Regions from separate parts of the Phytobacter sp. V91 genome, predicted to be linked through region 3. Evidence: predicted binding sites of a transcription regulator. Region 3 holds the regulator's gene; each other region holds the start of a gene.
The links. Region 3 encodes PurR, which represses purine synthesis genes. Its sites were predicted from a motif close to CANGCAAACGTTTGCNTG; they were not measured.
Positions count from the first base shown of each region.

Region 1: the regulator PurR is predicted to act here: its motif matches at 2,101-2,118, upstream of glyA (serine hydroxymethyltransferase).
Region 2: the regulator PurR is predicted to act here: its motif matches at 2,215-2,232, upstream of ACSZO4_RS07035 (NCS2 family permease).

Region 1 is NZ_CBFFRJ010000010.1:3,837-9,233, forward strand. It holds gene glrR (two-component system response regulator GlrR) at 1-272, shown strand, start outside; gene glnB (nitrogen regulatory protein P-II) at 347-685, shown strand; gene hmpA (NO-inducible flavohemoprotein) at 725-1,915, opposite strand; gene glyA (serine hydroxymethyltransferase) at 2,232-3,485, shown strand; gene ACSZO4_RS03405 (hypothetical protein) at 3,529-3,864, opposite strand; gene ACSZO4_RS03410 (nickel/cobalt efflux protein RcnA) at 3,962-4,816, opposite strand; gene rcnR (Ni(II)/Co(II)-binding transcriptional repressor RcnR) at 4,956-5,228, shown strand; gene ACSZO4_RS03420 (ROK family protein) at 5,225-5,397, opposite strand, start outside.
Region 2 is NZ_CBFFRJ010000024.1:4,522-9,918, forward strand. It holds gene ACSZO4_RS07030 (4'-phosphopantetheinyl transferase family protein) at 1-714, shown strand, start outside; gene ACSZO4_RS07035 (NCS2 family permease) at 779-2,113, opposite strand; gene yieH (6-phosphogluconate phosphatase) at 2,302-2,967, shown strand; gene ACSZO4_RS07045 (alpha/beta hydrolase-fold protein) at 3,005-4,183, opposite strand; gene ACSZO4_RS07050 (carbohydrate porin) at 4,238-5,397, opposite strand, start outside.
Region 3 is NZ_CBFFRJ010000048.1:24,581-29,977, reverse strand. It holds gene punC (purine nucleoside transporter PunC) at 1-567, opposite strand, end outside; gene punR (DNA-binding transcriptional activator PunR) at 680-1,591, shown strand; gene purR (HTH-type transcriptional repressor PurR) at 1,612-2,637, opposite strand; gene ACSZO4_RS12015 (YnhF family membrane protein) at 2,936-3,025, shown strand; gene ACSZO4_RS12010 (MFS transporter) at 3,193-4,362, shown strand; gene sodB (superoxide dismutase [Fe]) at 4,396-4,977, opposite strand; gene ACSZO4_RS12000 (C40 family peptidase) at 5,098-5,397, opposite strand, start outside.

The sequences.
Region 1 (5,397 bases), on a different contig from region 3:
AACTGGTGAACGTTATTGAACAGTGTGTGGCGCTCACCTCGTCACCGGTCATCAGTGATGCGCTGGTAGAGCAGGCGCTGGAAGGCGAGAACACCGCCTTGCCGACCTTCGTTGAGGCGCGCAATCAATTTGAGCTCAACTATCTGCGCAAACTGCTGCAAATCACCAAAGGGAATGTCACCCATGCGGCAAGAATGGCGGGGCGCAACCGCACGGAATTTTACAAATTACTCTCACGCCACGAGCTGGATGCCAACGACTTTAAAGAGTAATGGCGTACTGGATATGGTAGTGTGAGCAACCGATTACGAAGACGAAAACTGGCAAGCGTGTAAAAGGACCCACCATGAAAAAGATTGATGCGATTATTAAACCTTTCAAACTGGATGATGTGCGCGAAGCGCTGGCCGAAGTTGGCATCACCGGGATGACGGTAACCGAAGTGAAAGGTTTTGGTCGCCAGAAAGGCCACACCGAGCTCTATCGTGGCGCGGAATACATGGTGGATTTTCTGCCGAAAGTGAAAATTGAAATTGTGGTCACCGACGATATTGTCGACACCTGTGTTGATACCATTATCCGCACCGCCCAGACCGGTAAAATCGGTGACGGTAAGATTTTCGTCTTTGATGTTGCCCGCGTGGTGCGTATTCGTACCGGCGAAGAAGACGACGCGGCAATCTGATTTATTGCCCCTCGCCCGGTGGGTGAGGGGCGCACTGCTTTACAGCACTTTGTGTGGACCAAAACATTCGTAGTGAATGTGTTCTGCTTTAATCCCCAACCCGACTAATTGCTTCGCCGCAAACTGCATAAATGCCACCGGGCCGCAGAGGTAAAACTGCATTGCCGGACTGCTGAATGCGCCCTCATGCTGGCTTAAATCCATTAATCCCTGGCTGTTAAACCCCGCTGTGGCTTTATCTGCGGCTGTCGGCTCACGATACCAGACATGTGATGTAAAACGCGCCAGCGCTTCGCCGTGTGCGGCCACTTCGTCAGCAAAAGCGTGCGCAGCGCCGTTCTCCGCCGCATGGAACCAGTTCACCTGGGCCTGATGTTTTACCTGCGCCAGGGTATCGAGCATCGCCAGCATTGGCGTCTGGCCCACACCGGCAGAAATCAGCGTAACGGGGGTGTTTGCCTCAACGTTCAGGAAGAAATCGCCAGCAGGCGCGGTCAGACTCACGATATCCCCTTCACGTGCATGCTGATGCAGCCAGCCTGATACCAGGCCACCGTCCTCGCGTTTTACCGCGATACGATAGCTGAGGCCGTTGGCAGCCGTGGTTAACGAGTACTGGCGAATTTCCTGATAGTCGAACGCGTTGGGTTTCAGCCAGATACCGAGGTACTGCCCGGCCTGATAGTCGGCAACTTTCCCGCCGTCCACGGGCGCGAATTCAAAGCTGGTGATAAGTGCGCTTTGCGCTTTTTTTGCCACCAGACGAAACGCACGAGTGCCTTCCCAGCCGCCTGTCTTCCCTGCATTCGCCTGATACAGCTGCGCTTCGCGTCGAATGAATACGCCTGCCAGCACGCCGTAAGCTTTCCCCCAGGCTTCCAGTACCGCCGGGCCTGGGCTGAACATCTCATCAAGCGTTGCCAGCAGGTGCTGGCCTACAATGCTGTACTGCTCCGAATTTATCTGGAAACTGGTGTGTTTCTGGGCAATTTTTTCCACAGCGGGGAGCAGGGCGGCGAGATTATCCAGGTTACTGGCGCAGGCGGCGATGGCATTGAACAGCGCTTCACGCTGGTCACCGTTACGCTGGTTGCTCATATTGAAAATATCTTTGAGCTCCGGGTTGTGGGTGAACATGCGATCGTAAAAATGGGCGGTCAGCTTCGGACCGGTTTCCAGCAGCAGGGGAATGGTGGCTTTCACGGTGGCGATGGTTTGGGCGTCGAGCATGGTTGCTTCCTTATAATATCTATAACATGTATTTTAAATGCATCTTATAAGGTGTGCCTGCTTGTTGTAAAGAAAAGGCGATAAATATCCCTCTCCTCTGAACGTGAACAATTTGCATCACAAAGGTGAAAAGAATTCCGTTGCAAGGGGAAAGTCTATTGTCTCTCAAACCCTTGTATGACGGGCAGCCAATCGTTTGCGTAAAAACCTTTGTCAAGACCTGTTATCGAGATTTGATTCAGTTATACTGTGAGCCGTTCCCCAAAATGGGCCTCAATTTAGAGCTGTTTTATTGTTAGCTGAGCAGGAGAAGCGGATGTTAAAGCGTGAAATGAACATTGCCGATTATGATGCCGATTTATGGCAGGCTATGGAGCAAGAGAAAGTACGTCAGGAAGAACACATTGAACTGATCGCCTCCGAAAACTACACCAGCCCGCGTGTAATGCAGGCTCAGGGTTCTCAGCTGACTAACAAATATGCCGAAGGCTATCCGGGCAAACGTTACTACGGCGGCTGTGAATACGTTGACGTGGTAGAGCAACTGGCGATTGACCGTGCCAAAGAACTGTTTGGCGCAGACTACGCTAACGTGCAGCCGCACTCCGGTTCTCAGGCTAACTTCGCGGTCTACACCACGCTGCTTCAGCCGGGCGATACCGTTCTGGGTATGAACCTGGCGCACGGTGGTCACCTGACTCACGGTTCTCCGGTTAACTTCTCCGGCAAACTGTACAACATCGTTCCTTACGGTATCGATGAATCCGGCCATATCGACTACGCAGACCTGGAAAAACAGGCGAAAGAACACCAGCCGAAAATGATCATCGGTGGCTTCTCCGCTTATTCCGGCGTGGTTGACTGGGCCAAAATGCGTGAAATCGCTGACAGCATCGGTGCTTACCTGTTCGTCGATATGGCACACGTTGCAGGTCTGGTGGCTGCGGGCGTCTACCCGAACCCGGTTCCTCATGCTCATGTTGTGACCACCACGACCCATAAAACCCTGGCAGGTCCGCGTGGCGGCCTGATCCTGGCAAAAGACGGTAGCGAAGAGCTGTACAAAAAACTGAACTCTGCCGTCTTCCCTGGCGCGCAGGGCGGCCCGTTGATGCACGTTATCGCCGGTAAAGCGGTTGCGCTGAAAGAAGCGATGGAGCCAGAGTTCAAAACCTATCAGCAGCAGGTTGCTATCAACGCTAAAGCGATGGTCTCCGTGTTCCTGAGCCGTGGTTACAACGTGGTTTCCGGCGGTACTGACAACCACCTGTTCCTGCTGGATCTGGTGGATAAAAACCTGACCGGTAAAGAAGCTGACGCTGCTCTGGGCCGCGCTAACATCACCGTCAACAAGAACAGCGTGCCGAACGATCCGAAGAGCCCGTTCGTCACTTCCGGTATCCGTGTTGGTACCCCGGCTGTTACCCGTCGTGGTTTTAAAGAAGCGGAAGTCAAAGAACTGGCTGGCTGGATGTGTGACGTGCTGGACAGCATCAATGACGAATCCGTGATTGAGCAGGTTAAACAGAAAGTTCTGGATATCTGCGCTCGCTTCCCGGTTTACGCATAATATTCAGTAAGTTATAAAATGAAGCCCGCACTGCGGGCTTTTTTTATGGCGTTTGCTGCGGAACGTGCCTTTTTTTCAGTAAGAAGGGCAGGAACAACAGCACATAAGGCGCAATAAACCAAAGCAGGCAAAGTGCGCGCGAGTAGCCGCAGTAGCGAATGCAGCGGGCATTGCTTGAGGCTACAGGGAGGATAAAGAACAAAAAGATGATTAAGGAGTAGTCGCTGGTGTAAGGCACCCACAGATAAAACAAAAACCAGCACAACTGAAATGACAGGATGTACAGATACTCCAGCTTTGTGTCCCTGCCATAGCAGTCAAAGGCTTTCACGAAGCCCATTTTCAGTGTTCGTAGATAATGCGTGAGCATAAAAGCCATAACCGCCGCTAACCGATTTTTTCTCTGAAACTCACTATAGGACAGAGTTGTTCATCGCTTCTACTACCAGTATGTGGCTTTCAGGGGCAACATTTGCTCATTTCAGCCCCATATAACCGTGTATCCCCATATAAATTCCCACCAGCGCAATCAATACGCTGGAGAAATACGGCGCACGTCGGGCAAGTGTGTTAAAGCCCGACCAGCGTTTAGCGGCTTGCTGCACGCTGAATGCAGCACCCACGCCGACGGCGACCAGCGTCAGTGCCAGACCGATACTGAAGCACACCACCATGGTCGCCCCCAGCGTTAACGCTTTAAGCTGAATGCAGATCAGCAGCACGGTAATGGCTGCCGGGCAGGGAATTAAGCCTCCCGTCAGGCCAAACAGCAGAATTTGTCCGTTGGTGACTTTGCCGCCGGTAAAACGTCGTTCAATATCCCGCGCGTGCGCCCGCTCATGGGCATCCTGATATTCCTCTTCTTTAGTGAGCTTACGCAGGGTGAGAATTTGCGGCTGCTGGCTGACGACGGTCTTCACCGGCTGCATCAGTACGCTTTTGGGCGCGACGTGCGAGTGGTGTTCGTGATGATGACCTGCCTGCCACTGGCGTTCCCCCTGCCAGGTGCGCCAGAACATCCACGCGGCGGTAGCGAGAATGATGACGGCAGAGAAAACCTGCAGCCAGGGTTCAACGGACTCGGCAGTGAACTGACGGCTGATATACATCCCGCCCAGTGCGATGAGCCAGACAATGGCGGTATGTGAGAAGGTCGCCGCCAGACCTAGCATCACGGCCTGTTTGACCGTGCCCTTAATGGCGATGATAAAGGCTGCCATCATCGTCTTCGAGTGGCCGGGTTCCAGCCCGTGGAGAGCACCGAGAAGAATGGCGCTCGGAATAAAAAACCAGGCATTTCCTTGCTGAAAGAGGGTCGCAAAATCGGTCATGAGAATCATTCTCGCTAATTTTTATCTCATTAAATCTACTCCCCCCCAGTAAAAAATACTACCCCCCAGTAGAATTAAGATCTCCTTCTGGATCTATGTTATTCTGCGATCCGCTCAGCACAGGTGAAATGAGGTCAGCATGTCGCATACCATTCGGGATAAACGAAAACTCAAAGCGCGCGCCAGCAAGATAGAAGGGCAGGTGGTGGCGCTGAAGAAGATGCTGGATGAACCCCATGAATGTGCACAGGTTTTGCAGCAGATTGCCGCCATTCGCGGCGCAGTAAATGGCCTGATGCGTGAAGTGATCAAGGGCAATTTGACCGATCATATCGTGCATGAAAATGATGAAGTAAAGCGCGAAGCGGATCTCGACGTGGTGCTCAGCGTACTCGATTCCTACATCCGTTAATGCATCTCAGCGAGCAGCGCCTCAACGTATAAATAGCCAATTCCCATAATTTGTTGGGCCCGGCTTAATTGCCCAAAGCCGATCTGGGTGGCTTTGATTCGCGGATTTCCGCCGTGATCGAACGGATTCAATCCGGTCTGCCCGACGATAGTATTAAGCCAGCGATCGC
Region 2 (5,397 bases), on a different contig from region 3:
GGAGGATGCTTAGTTTCAACCCGACTCTCTCAGCTCTGCCGCGACAGCGCCAGACAACTTCCTGAACACCAGCAGTCGCGGTTCCTGGCCTCCAGAGCATTACTCGCCGAAATGATGTTTATGCTGTACGGCGTCGGTGAATTACCGGACATCATAATTGAATCCAGTGGACGCCCTAAGTTTTCCGATCCTGACCTGCCGCACTTCTCTCTAGCCTCTACCGGTAATATGGTGGGCGTTGCCATCGCCACCGAAGGTGAATGCGGCCTCAATATGGAACTCCAGCGCGCCACACGCAGTTTTCATAGCCCTTATACACAACAGGGCTGGCAACTGACCAGTAACGAACAGCTGTGGATTAACAACCAAAACGATCCCAATGAAGCCCAGACGCAGTTGTCTACCCTGCGGCAAAGTGTGCTGCAATTGATCAATCAGATGCACAACGGGCACGACCTGTTGCAGTTGCTGCCCGGAGCCGGACGTCTGCGTGTGCCACAGCTGGCACAGGTAGAAGTATTGTGTGACGCTGAGGATGTGCTGATCTGGTCGGTGGCAGCCACACCGGCCATTGAGAGCCTTAAAATCTGGGAGTTTGACAGTAAAAACGGCTGGCGCTATCTGCCGGATGTGCAAACCCGCGCAAACGATCCCGCTTCGCGTTTAATGCGATTTACCAGCTTACCAGCAGAAAAAACCCTTACCCTTAACTGACCTGATTAAAAAAGCCCGGTAGCGTTACCGCTTACCGGGCTTGTCTGCGTGCTGAATACCGATATTAATGGTCGATAAAAACAATTTTCAACAAGAACAGCAGCGCGACCACTATCACGCAAGGGCTCAGCTCGCGCAGACGGCCAGTGAACAGCTTCATTATGCAGTAGGAGATAAAGCCTAACGCAATGCCTTCAGTAATGGAGAAGCTGAACGGCATCATCACCGCGGTAATAAACGCAGGCACGGCTTCAGTCAGGTCATCCCACTTCACACGCGCAAGGCTGGACGTCATCAGCACGCCAACATAGATCAGCGCACCCGCAGCGGCATACGCAGGAACCATACCCGCCAGTGGCGAAAGGAAGATAACCAGCAGGAACAGGATACCCACCACGACCGCGGTCAGACCGGTACGGCCGCCCACGGAGACGCCGGAAGAAGATTCGATATATGCAGTGACAGAAGAGGTACCGATAAAGGAACCGGCAACCGAAGAGATACTGTCGACATACAGCGCCTGTTTCATGCGCGGGAATTTACCCTTCTCATCCACCAGCCCGGCTTTGTCGGTAACCCCGATAAGCGTACCCGAGGAGTCGAACAGGTTAACCAGCATAAAGGAGAAAATGACTCCTGCCAGACCAATGTTAAACGAACCGGCCAAATCCACATTGCCCACTACGCTTGTGATGCTCGGCGGTGCGGAAACAATACCGTGGTACTGCACATCGCCCATCAGCCAGCCCAACAGCGTGGTGACAACGATAGACACCAGTACTGCAGCATGAATATTGCGGGATGCCAGAATGGCAATGATAAAGAAGCCCAGCACACCCAGCAGGACGCTGTGTGAGGTCAGATTACCAATGGACACCAGAGTATCTTTGTTCGCCACGATAACGCCGGCGTTTTTCAGACCCATCATGCCGATAAACAGACCGATGCCGCTGGTAATACCTACGCGCAGGCCCATCGGAATATTGGCAATCATCCAGTAACGAACGCGGAAAATGGTCAGCAATAACAGACCTACCGCACCCCAGAAAATTGCCCCCATGCCGATCTGCCAGGAGAGGCCCATCGCGCCAACCACCACAAAAGCAAAGAAGGCATTCAGCCCCATTGCTGGTGCCAGAGCCACCGGCAGGTTGGCAAACAGCCCCATCAGGATGCTACCGAATGCAGCAATCAGACAGGTGGTAACGAAGACCGCACTGGTGTCCATCCCGGCAACACCCAAAATCTGCGGGTTAACAAAGACGATGTAAACCATCGTTAAAAAAGTGGTGAAACCGGCGATCACTTCGGTGCGTGCCGACGTGCCATGCTCACGCAGTTTAAACACGCGTTCAAGCAACCCCTGGCCCGACGCCTGGGTAGTCTGTTGTTGGCTCATTATCAATTTCCGAACAAAGGAGGGAAAATTCGTCGCTATCCTATACCAAAATGAGACAATGTTGACCGTTATCACACACTTTTTTTCATTGAATTTGCTTATACGGCAACGATTGCGTGACGTAATCTGTCTTAAGTAAACGTTAAACTTGCAACATTCCCTAAATAAATCGAGTTACAGGAAACGGCATGTCCCAAATAGAAGCAGTATTTTTCGACTGTGACGGCACCCTGGTCGACAGTGAAGTCATTTGTTCGCGCGCTTATGTGCATATGTTTAAAGAATTTGGCATCGATCTCGATCTTGAGGAGGTGTTTAAGCGCTTTAAAGGTATGAAACTTTACGAAATTATCGCCGTCATCGGTGAAGAGTATGGCGTTAAGCTGGAAAACAGCGCGCTGGAGCCCGTGTTTCGTGCCGAGGTTGCACGTCTGTTTGACTCTGAGCTGGAAATCATACCCGGTGCAAAAGCGCTGCTGGATGCGGTGACAGTGCCGGTTTGCGTGGTCTCCAATGGCCCGGTCAGCAAAATGCAGCATTCGCTGGGGAAAACAGGCCTGCTACACCATTTCCCGGATCTCTTGTTTAGTGGTTACGATATTCAAAGCTGGAAGCCGGAACCGGCGCTCATGTTCCATGCAGCGAAGGCACTGGGCGTGAATACGCCGCGCTGTATTCTGGTTGATGATTCTGTTGCTGGCGTGCAGTCCGGTATTGCGGCGGGAATGGAGGTGTTTTACTTCTGCGCCGATCCGCATAACAAACCCGTTGACCACCCGCAGGTCACCACCTTTACCGAACTGTCGCAGCTGCCTGCGCTATGGCAGGCGCGCGGCTGGAACATCAGCCGCTAAGCATGACGCCTCTCCTGAAAAGGAGAGGCGTGACACCTTACTTAAACACCTTCTGTACAAACTCAGCGTAGGCCGGACGCCAGACGTCCATTTCATGATTCAGACCAGGGTACATCTTGTAATCAAACGTAATGCCCTGTTTTTCCAGCTCAGCCTTGAGTCCCGCAATGTCTTTACCGGTCACCGAGTCCTTCTCACCCACCACCACCGTAAAGTTGCGGAGCTGGGCATTAATGGCCTGCGGTTTGGCAAGTTGCGCGGCAACACCCGCATCCGGCACCGTCGCAGTGGTGACGCCGCTAAAGGTCGCCAGCCAACCGAAGCTGTCCAGATGATTCATCCCTGACACCAGAGCCTGATAGCCCCCTTGCGATAGTCCCGCCAGTGCACGCCCGTCAGCATCTTTACGCACATTAAACCGCCCATCGACCATCGGGATGATGTCGTGCATCAGCTCACGGTTAGCCGCTTTTGCGTTCAGCGGATAGAAGGTTTTGCGCCGCTCTTTCGGCGGATAGTTTTCTGGAATCGCCTGCGTGATTTCCGTTTCTGTATCCGGCACCACCACCAGCATTGGCTTGATTTTGCCTTCTGCCAGCAGGTTGTCCATGATTTGCGGCAGACGCCCCTGGTCGATAGCTGACAAACCGGTGTCACCGAAGCCGTGGTAGAAGTAGAGCACCGGCAGCGGTTCGCCTTTTCCGTTATAGCCCGGTGGCGTCCAGATATAGACGCGACGCTCAGAGCGCAGCTCTTTCGAGTGGTAAGTCACTGTCAGTAAATCACCATGCGGGACCGCGCGATCGTCGAGAATGCTTCCCGGTACCAGAATCAGACTGGTGTTGACCTGGCGCTGCGGTTTCTGGAAACGGCTTCCTGTATCCACCGAACGGAACCCATCAACATCAAAATAATACTCGTAGAGATTGGGCGTCAGGCTTTTGCTCTTCCAGGACCAGACACCGCTGTCGTCTTTGGTCATATCATGTGAGACGAAGTTATCTGGTGTGGAACCCGTAATGACTGATACGCGCTTTGCACCCGGCGCGAACAGACGATACGTAATACTCTTATCCGCATTAACCTGCGTCACGTACTGGCTAACCGGCACAGACATATCCGGAGTGACCGGGAAGGGGGCGGCAAATGTCGGTACCGACATACCACCTGACAGGGCTGATACTGCCAGAGCCAGACAGGCAAGTTGTCTTTTCATATCATCTCCTTGGTGTTGTTTTTCCACGCCAACGCATCGATAACCGCCACATTGTTACCACCAGACTTCAGCCTGTACGCCCGCTGCGAACTGGTCATTTTTCTCGTCAGCAAAGCTGAAGTTATCCAGTTCGTTGTTTAGTGCGTGGATGTACGTGCCATAGAAACGGATTTCCGGGCGCGACGTCAGCATGCTGGTATCGACCTTAAGCGCATGGTAGAGCGTAGTTTTGTAGCCTGCCTCTTTGTACTTCACACCCAGCCGGTCTGTATTTTTCTGGTTGAAATACGCCAGTTCAACGCCCGTCTGATTGTATTTATCCCAGATGTAAGCCGGGCGAATGGCCGCGCGGTAGCTGGTGAAATCACTGTGCGCACCGGTGTCATAGCTGTAGACATCTTCGCCGTGTGCCCAGACCAGTGCGTTCGCCAGGATCACATCATCACGCAGGTAAGTTTCCCCCTGCGAGACGAGGCGAATTGCCGTGCCGTTGGTATGCTCGCCGTAGTAACGACCGTTGAAGCTTATATTGGGGCTGGAGTCGGTGTAGCGAGAAAAACTGCTCGCCAGTGAGTTATTGGCCACCAGCACGCTGAATTCGTTGAAGCCGCCGTTATTGAATTTCTGGGTCAACGCGGTGCCCACCATCCAGGTATCTTTCCATTTGTAATACCCGTTGTCGTTCACGTTTTCTTTCTGCGTATCCGTTGAGTTCCCCATCGCATAACGACCGTTAAGCATCAGCACCGCGTTATCCCACAGCGGGATGTCTTTATAACGGACATCAACCGTGTTGGTGTTGAGCTGCTGCGAGTTGCTGAGTGAGCGATTGTACTGGTCGATATCATCGCGCAGCAGGGCGATATCCAGTTTACCGCTGCCCAGCTTCATGTTCTCAATCCCGACGCCACCGGCGTTATCGGTAGGCAGCGTTTTCCAGTCAAGCATTTGCACTTCGTGTTTCGGCAACTGATGTTTACCGACCCACAAATCGGCTTCTGGTGCAAATGGCAGGAATCCGGTGGTGGTCAGATAGATATCCGAGAATTGCAGGAGGTTATCGTTGCTGCTGTTATCGCCAAACCAGCCCGATGAGTAAGACTGACCGACGTTGCCATCCAGCATCACCACGGCCTTCGCGGTTTTGCCGTTTTCGTTGTAGACGCGCTGGGATAACTGCAAATCAAACCAGCTGCTGTACTCGTTACCAAAAC
Region 3 (5,397 bases):
CGGGGCCGCTTTTGTGGCGACCGGGCGTAAACGCAGCGCGGGCAGCATCAACATCAGCGTAATGATAAACAGCGTGGCGAAAATAGCTTGCCAGGAGAAGTGCGCAAGGATCCAGCTCCCCAGTAAGGGGGCAAGAGCAGGGGATAACCCGACCAGCGGCATGATGGTGGCAAAGATGCGGTTGGTGCGCTGCGCCGGGTAGTGATCGGTCACCAGCGCCTGCCAGGTCACCGCGGCGGCACAAACCCCTACCGCCTGGATAAAGCGTAATACCAGCAGCCAGACGGCATCTTGCACCCAGATCATCCCCAGACAACCCATGGCAAAAATAGTCAGCCCGCTCAGTAAGACAGGTTTGCGTCCGTAACGGTCCGATAAGGGGCCCCATACCAACTGGGCGACGGCAAAACCGGCGAGGAACAGGCTCAGGGTGGCGCTGACGGCGGCGGCGGAGGTGTTTAAGTCTTGCTGGATGTCAGCAAAAGCAGGCAAATACATATCGGTTGCGAGGAAGCCGAGTACGCTTAATCCCGCCAGCCAGACTAAAAATCCTTTTCCAGGTTGCATGGCAATATCTCTTTGTTGTGCAGGTGAACAGGGTGACGAGTCTAGGGAGTGAAACTTAGCTTGTGAAACGCTAATATTTGCGTACTGGTTTCAAATTTTTTGCAGGCACAATATGTGGTCAGAATATTCTCTTGAAGTGGTAGATGCGGTTGCGCGCAACGGAAGTTTCAGTGGCGCAGCGCAGGAGTTACACCGTGTACCCTCTGCTGTCAGCTACACCGTGCGACAACTGGAGGAGTGGCTGGCGGTAGAGCTTTTTCATCGTCGCCATCGTGACGTCGAACTTACCCCTGCCGGCGCACTGTTTTTAAAAGAAGGACGATCTGTTATCAAAAAAATGCAGGTCACCCGCCAGCAATGTCAGCAAATTGCCAATGGCTGGCGGGGCCAGCTGGCGATTGCGGTCGACAATATTGTTAAGCCTGAGCGTACCCGGCAAATGATTGTTGATTTTTATCGCCATTTTAGTGATGTGGAACTGCTGGTGTTCCAGGAAGTGTTCAATGGCGTGTGGGATGCGCTGGCTGATGGTCGCGTTGAGCTGGCTATCGGGGCAACGCAGGCTATTCCGGTGGGAGGGCGTTACACTTTCCGCGATATGGGCATGCTGAGCTGGAAATGTGTGGTTGCGCAACACCATCCGCTGGCGAGTCTCGACGGCCCACTGAGTGACGATACATTACGCAACTGGCCTTCACTGGTGCGGGAAGATACCTCGCGATCGTTACCCAAACGCATTACCTGGCTGCTGAACAATCAAAAGCGGGTCGTGGCCCCGGACTGGGAATCCTCGGCGGCCTGTCTCTCTGCCGGATTATGTGTGGGGATGGTTCCGGCGCATTTCGCGCGCCCGTGGCTTGACCGGGGAGAGTGGGTGGCGCTGGAGCTGGAAAATCCGTTCCCGGATGCGGCCTGCTGCCTGACATGGCAACAAAATGACGCCTCACCTGCGCTGAACTGGTTACTCAGCTACCTGGGGGACAGTGAAACACTGAACCGGGAGTGGCTGTGGGAGCAGGATTGACCTGCTCCCGGGAAAGCAGATTAACGGCGATAGTCGCGGAAAGGGCCATCAGCCACGGAACGACGTTCAATCAGCCGCGGGTGGACTTCGATGGACTGCGACACTTCGCGTTTGTTCACGATACGGTCAAGCAGCATATTGAATGCGGTCTCCCCCAGCGAATCCTTCGGCTGGTGGATGGTGGTCAGCGCCGGGGTAAAGAAGCGGGAGTTGCGCACGTTATCGTAGCCGATCAGCGAAATGTCCTGCGGCACGCGCAGCCCCATCTCATCCGCGGCGCACAGTGCCCCCATCGCCATAATATCGCCGCCGCAGAAGATAGCGGTCGGACGCGGCGATTGCGCCAGGATCTGTTGCATCGCGCGGTAACCGGACTCAGGTTCAAAATCACCCTGCACAATCCAGTTTTCCGGGACGCTGATATGCGCCTCGTCCATGGCCTTCATAAAACCGGCCAGGCGACCCGCGCCGGTGTTACGCTCCAGCGCGCCGGGGATAACGCCAATATCGCGGTGACCGCGCTCGACCAGATAGCGCCCGGCCATATAGCCGCCTTCAAACGCGTTATCGATAACGGTGTCGGTAAAGTCAGCTTTCGCTTCACCCCAGTCCATAACCACCATCGGAATATGGCGATACTCTTCGAGCATATTGAGCAGTGATTCCGGGTATTCGGAACACATCACCAGCAGGCCGTCGACGCGTTTTTGCGCCATCATCGACAGGTAAGCGCCTTGTTTTTCAAAATTGTTCCAGGCATTGCCCAGAATCAGGGTGTAACCCTTCTGAAAACAGTTTTTCTCAACGGCTTCAATGATCTCGGCAAAGTAGGCCGCTTCACTGCTGGTCGCCAGCAGACCAATGGATTTGGTGTGATTCACCTTGAGGCTACGGGCGACGGCGCTCGGCGAATAATGAAGCTCTTTGATTGCCGCCCACACAGCGTTACGCGTCTCTTCAGCCACGAAACGCGTCTTGTTAATTACATGTGATACGGTTGTGGTGGAAACGTTTGCTCGCTTCGCTACGTCTTTGATCGTTGCCATCAGATGTCACTCCATGCCATATCATAAGCTCCTGAAAATACTTAAGGTAAACGTTTGCCTTACTTCACCCTTTGCCCGCGCGAGGGACTGTATTACGCCGGGAAAAAGACACTGGACGTCAGGAGGGGAGTCAATGGCCGGTACGCTAATAAATTTAGCGTCGAATTTTGTCTTATCTTGACCAAAAGGGGAAGTGCTAAAACGTATATCAATCTAATTCCTGCAAGATTTTTACGTTTATTTATGCAAAAATGCGCTATCTCACTTTTTGTGGGGAATTAGAAAAGGAGAAAAATTGATGAGTACCGACCTGAAGTTTTCTTTAATGACCACCGTAATCGTGCTTGCCGTGATCGTGGCGGGTGCAATGACTGCTGCTCTGAATTGATTGACCACGAGGGAGGCACCTCTCCCTCGACGTTTCCCCCCATTATTCTCTTTCCGGCAATAGTCTTTTCTCATATCGCTAACCGCTGTTTTTTGTGATTTATGTCATACTTTTCTCTTCTGCGAGGCTGTCGGCTAACGACACCGCATTTCCGGAGTTAATAAATCATGAAAATCAATTTCCCACTGCTTGCCCTGGCTGTCAGCGCGTTTGGTATCGGCACCACTGAGTTCTCGCCAATGGGATTACTGCCCGTGATTGCGCGCGGCGTCGATGTCTCCATTCCCGCCGCCGGGATGCTGATCAGCGCCTATGCCATTGGGGTCATGGTGGGGGCGCCGTTAATGACGTTGCTGCTTTCACATCGCGCCAGACGTAATGCGCTTATCTTTTTAATGGCCATCTTTACCCTCGGGAATGTGCTGTCAGCCATCGCTCCCGACTACACCACCCTGATGCTGTCGCGCATTATCACCAGCCTCAATCACGGAGCGTTTTTTGGCCTGGGTTCGGTTGTGGCGGCAAGCGTGGTTGCAAAAGAGAAGCAGGCCAGTGCGGTTGCAACCATGTTTATGGGACTGACCATCGCCAATATTGGCGGAGTGCCCGCTGCAACCTGGCTTGGTGAAACCATTGGCTGGCGGATGTCCTTCCTGGCGACTGCCGGTCTTGGCGTGATTGCAATGGTAAGTCTGTATCTCTCCCTGCCAAAAGGCAGTGCCGGGGAGAAACCCGATGTACGCAAAGAACTGACCGTTCTGATGCGCCCGCAGGTCGTCTCTGCCCTGTTAACCACCGTTCTTGGCGCCGGAGCGATGTTTACGCTCTATACCTATATCTCACCGGTACTGCATGACATTGCTGATGCTGGTCCGGCATTTATTACCGCCATGCTGGTGCTGATTGGCGTGGGCTTCTCTTTGGGCAATTACCTCGGCGGCAAACTGGCGGACCGCTCGGTGACCGGTACACTGAAAGGCTTTTTACTGCTGCTTATCGCAATTATGCTGGCGATCCCCTGGCTTGCACGCAATGAGGTGGGGGCAGCAATCAGTATGGTTGTCTGGGGCGCGGCGACCTTTGCGATAGTGCCGCCGTTGCAAATGCGCGTGATGCGGGTCGCTCATGAAGCGCCAGGGCTTTCATCCTCAGTGAATATCGGGGCTTTCAACTTAGGTAATGCGCTGGGCGCGGCGGCGGGTGGGGCAGTGCTTTCCGCAGGTCTGGGGTATGCTTTTGTCCCGCTGACTGGCGCTTTCATTGCTGCAATGGCATTGCTGCTGGTGCTTCTCTCCGGGCGTCAGTCGGCAAAGCCCGTGTGCTCTGTCGCTGAGTAAGACAAAAAGCAGGAGGGTTTCCCCTCCTGCATCTTATGCGGCGAGATTTTTCGCCACAAAATCCCAGTTTACCAGTGCCCAGAAATGTTCCAGATAAACCGGGCGCGCATTGCGGTAGTCAATGTAATAGGCATGTTCCCAGACATCGACCGTCAACAGCGGCGTTGCGCCGCTGGTTAGCGGTGTTCCGGCATTTGACGTCGAGACAATTGCCAGTTTGCCATCCGCGTTTTTTACCAACCACGTCCAGCCGGAGCCGAAATTTTTCAGCGCCGCATCAGTGAACTGCGCTTTGAAATCAGTAAAACTGCCAAAGGCGTCAGTGATGGCCGCAGCTAACACGCCTGAAGGCTCGCCTCCGGCATTCGGTGCCAGGCACTGCCAGTAAAATGAGTGGTTCCATACCTGAGCGGCATTATTAAACACGCCACCTTCCGACTGCTGAATAATCTCTTCCAGCGTCTTGCCCTCAAGCGGCGTGTCTTTCAGCAGATTGTTCAGGTTAGTCACGTAGGTTTGATGATGCTTGCCATAGTGGAACTCCAGGGTTTCCGCGGAAATATGCGGTACCAGAGCGTCTTTTGCATACGGTAATACAGGTAGTTCGAACGACATTGCTTCACTCCTTATAATTTTATGCATTCAATAACCACATTGAACGCAAGGGAATGGTAGCAAATCGAAACCGGTGGCAAAAGAGGGAGTTACCTGCCGCAGATGCGGCAGGCAGAGGAACTAACGAATGGTTTTGGGGTTCACAACACGGCGGGCGCCGACGTAATGACGCTGCCAGTAGTCTTCGCTTAAAGAGGTTATCTGAATATCCTGACCGCTACGTGGAGACTGGATGAATTTGCCGTTGCCGACATACACACCCACATGGTCAGCCGTACCGCGTCCCTGAGTACGGAAAAAAACCAGGTCGCCGCTTTCCAGTTCCGCAACATTGACCGGAGAGGCATCACGCAGGTGATACATTTCGTTTGCCGTGCGGGGAATGCGGAATTTCACGAGATCTTTATACGCGTAGTACAC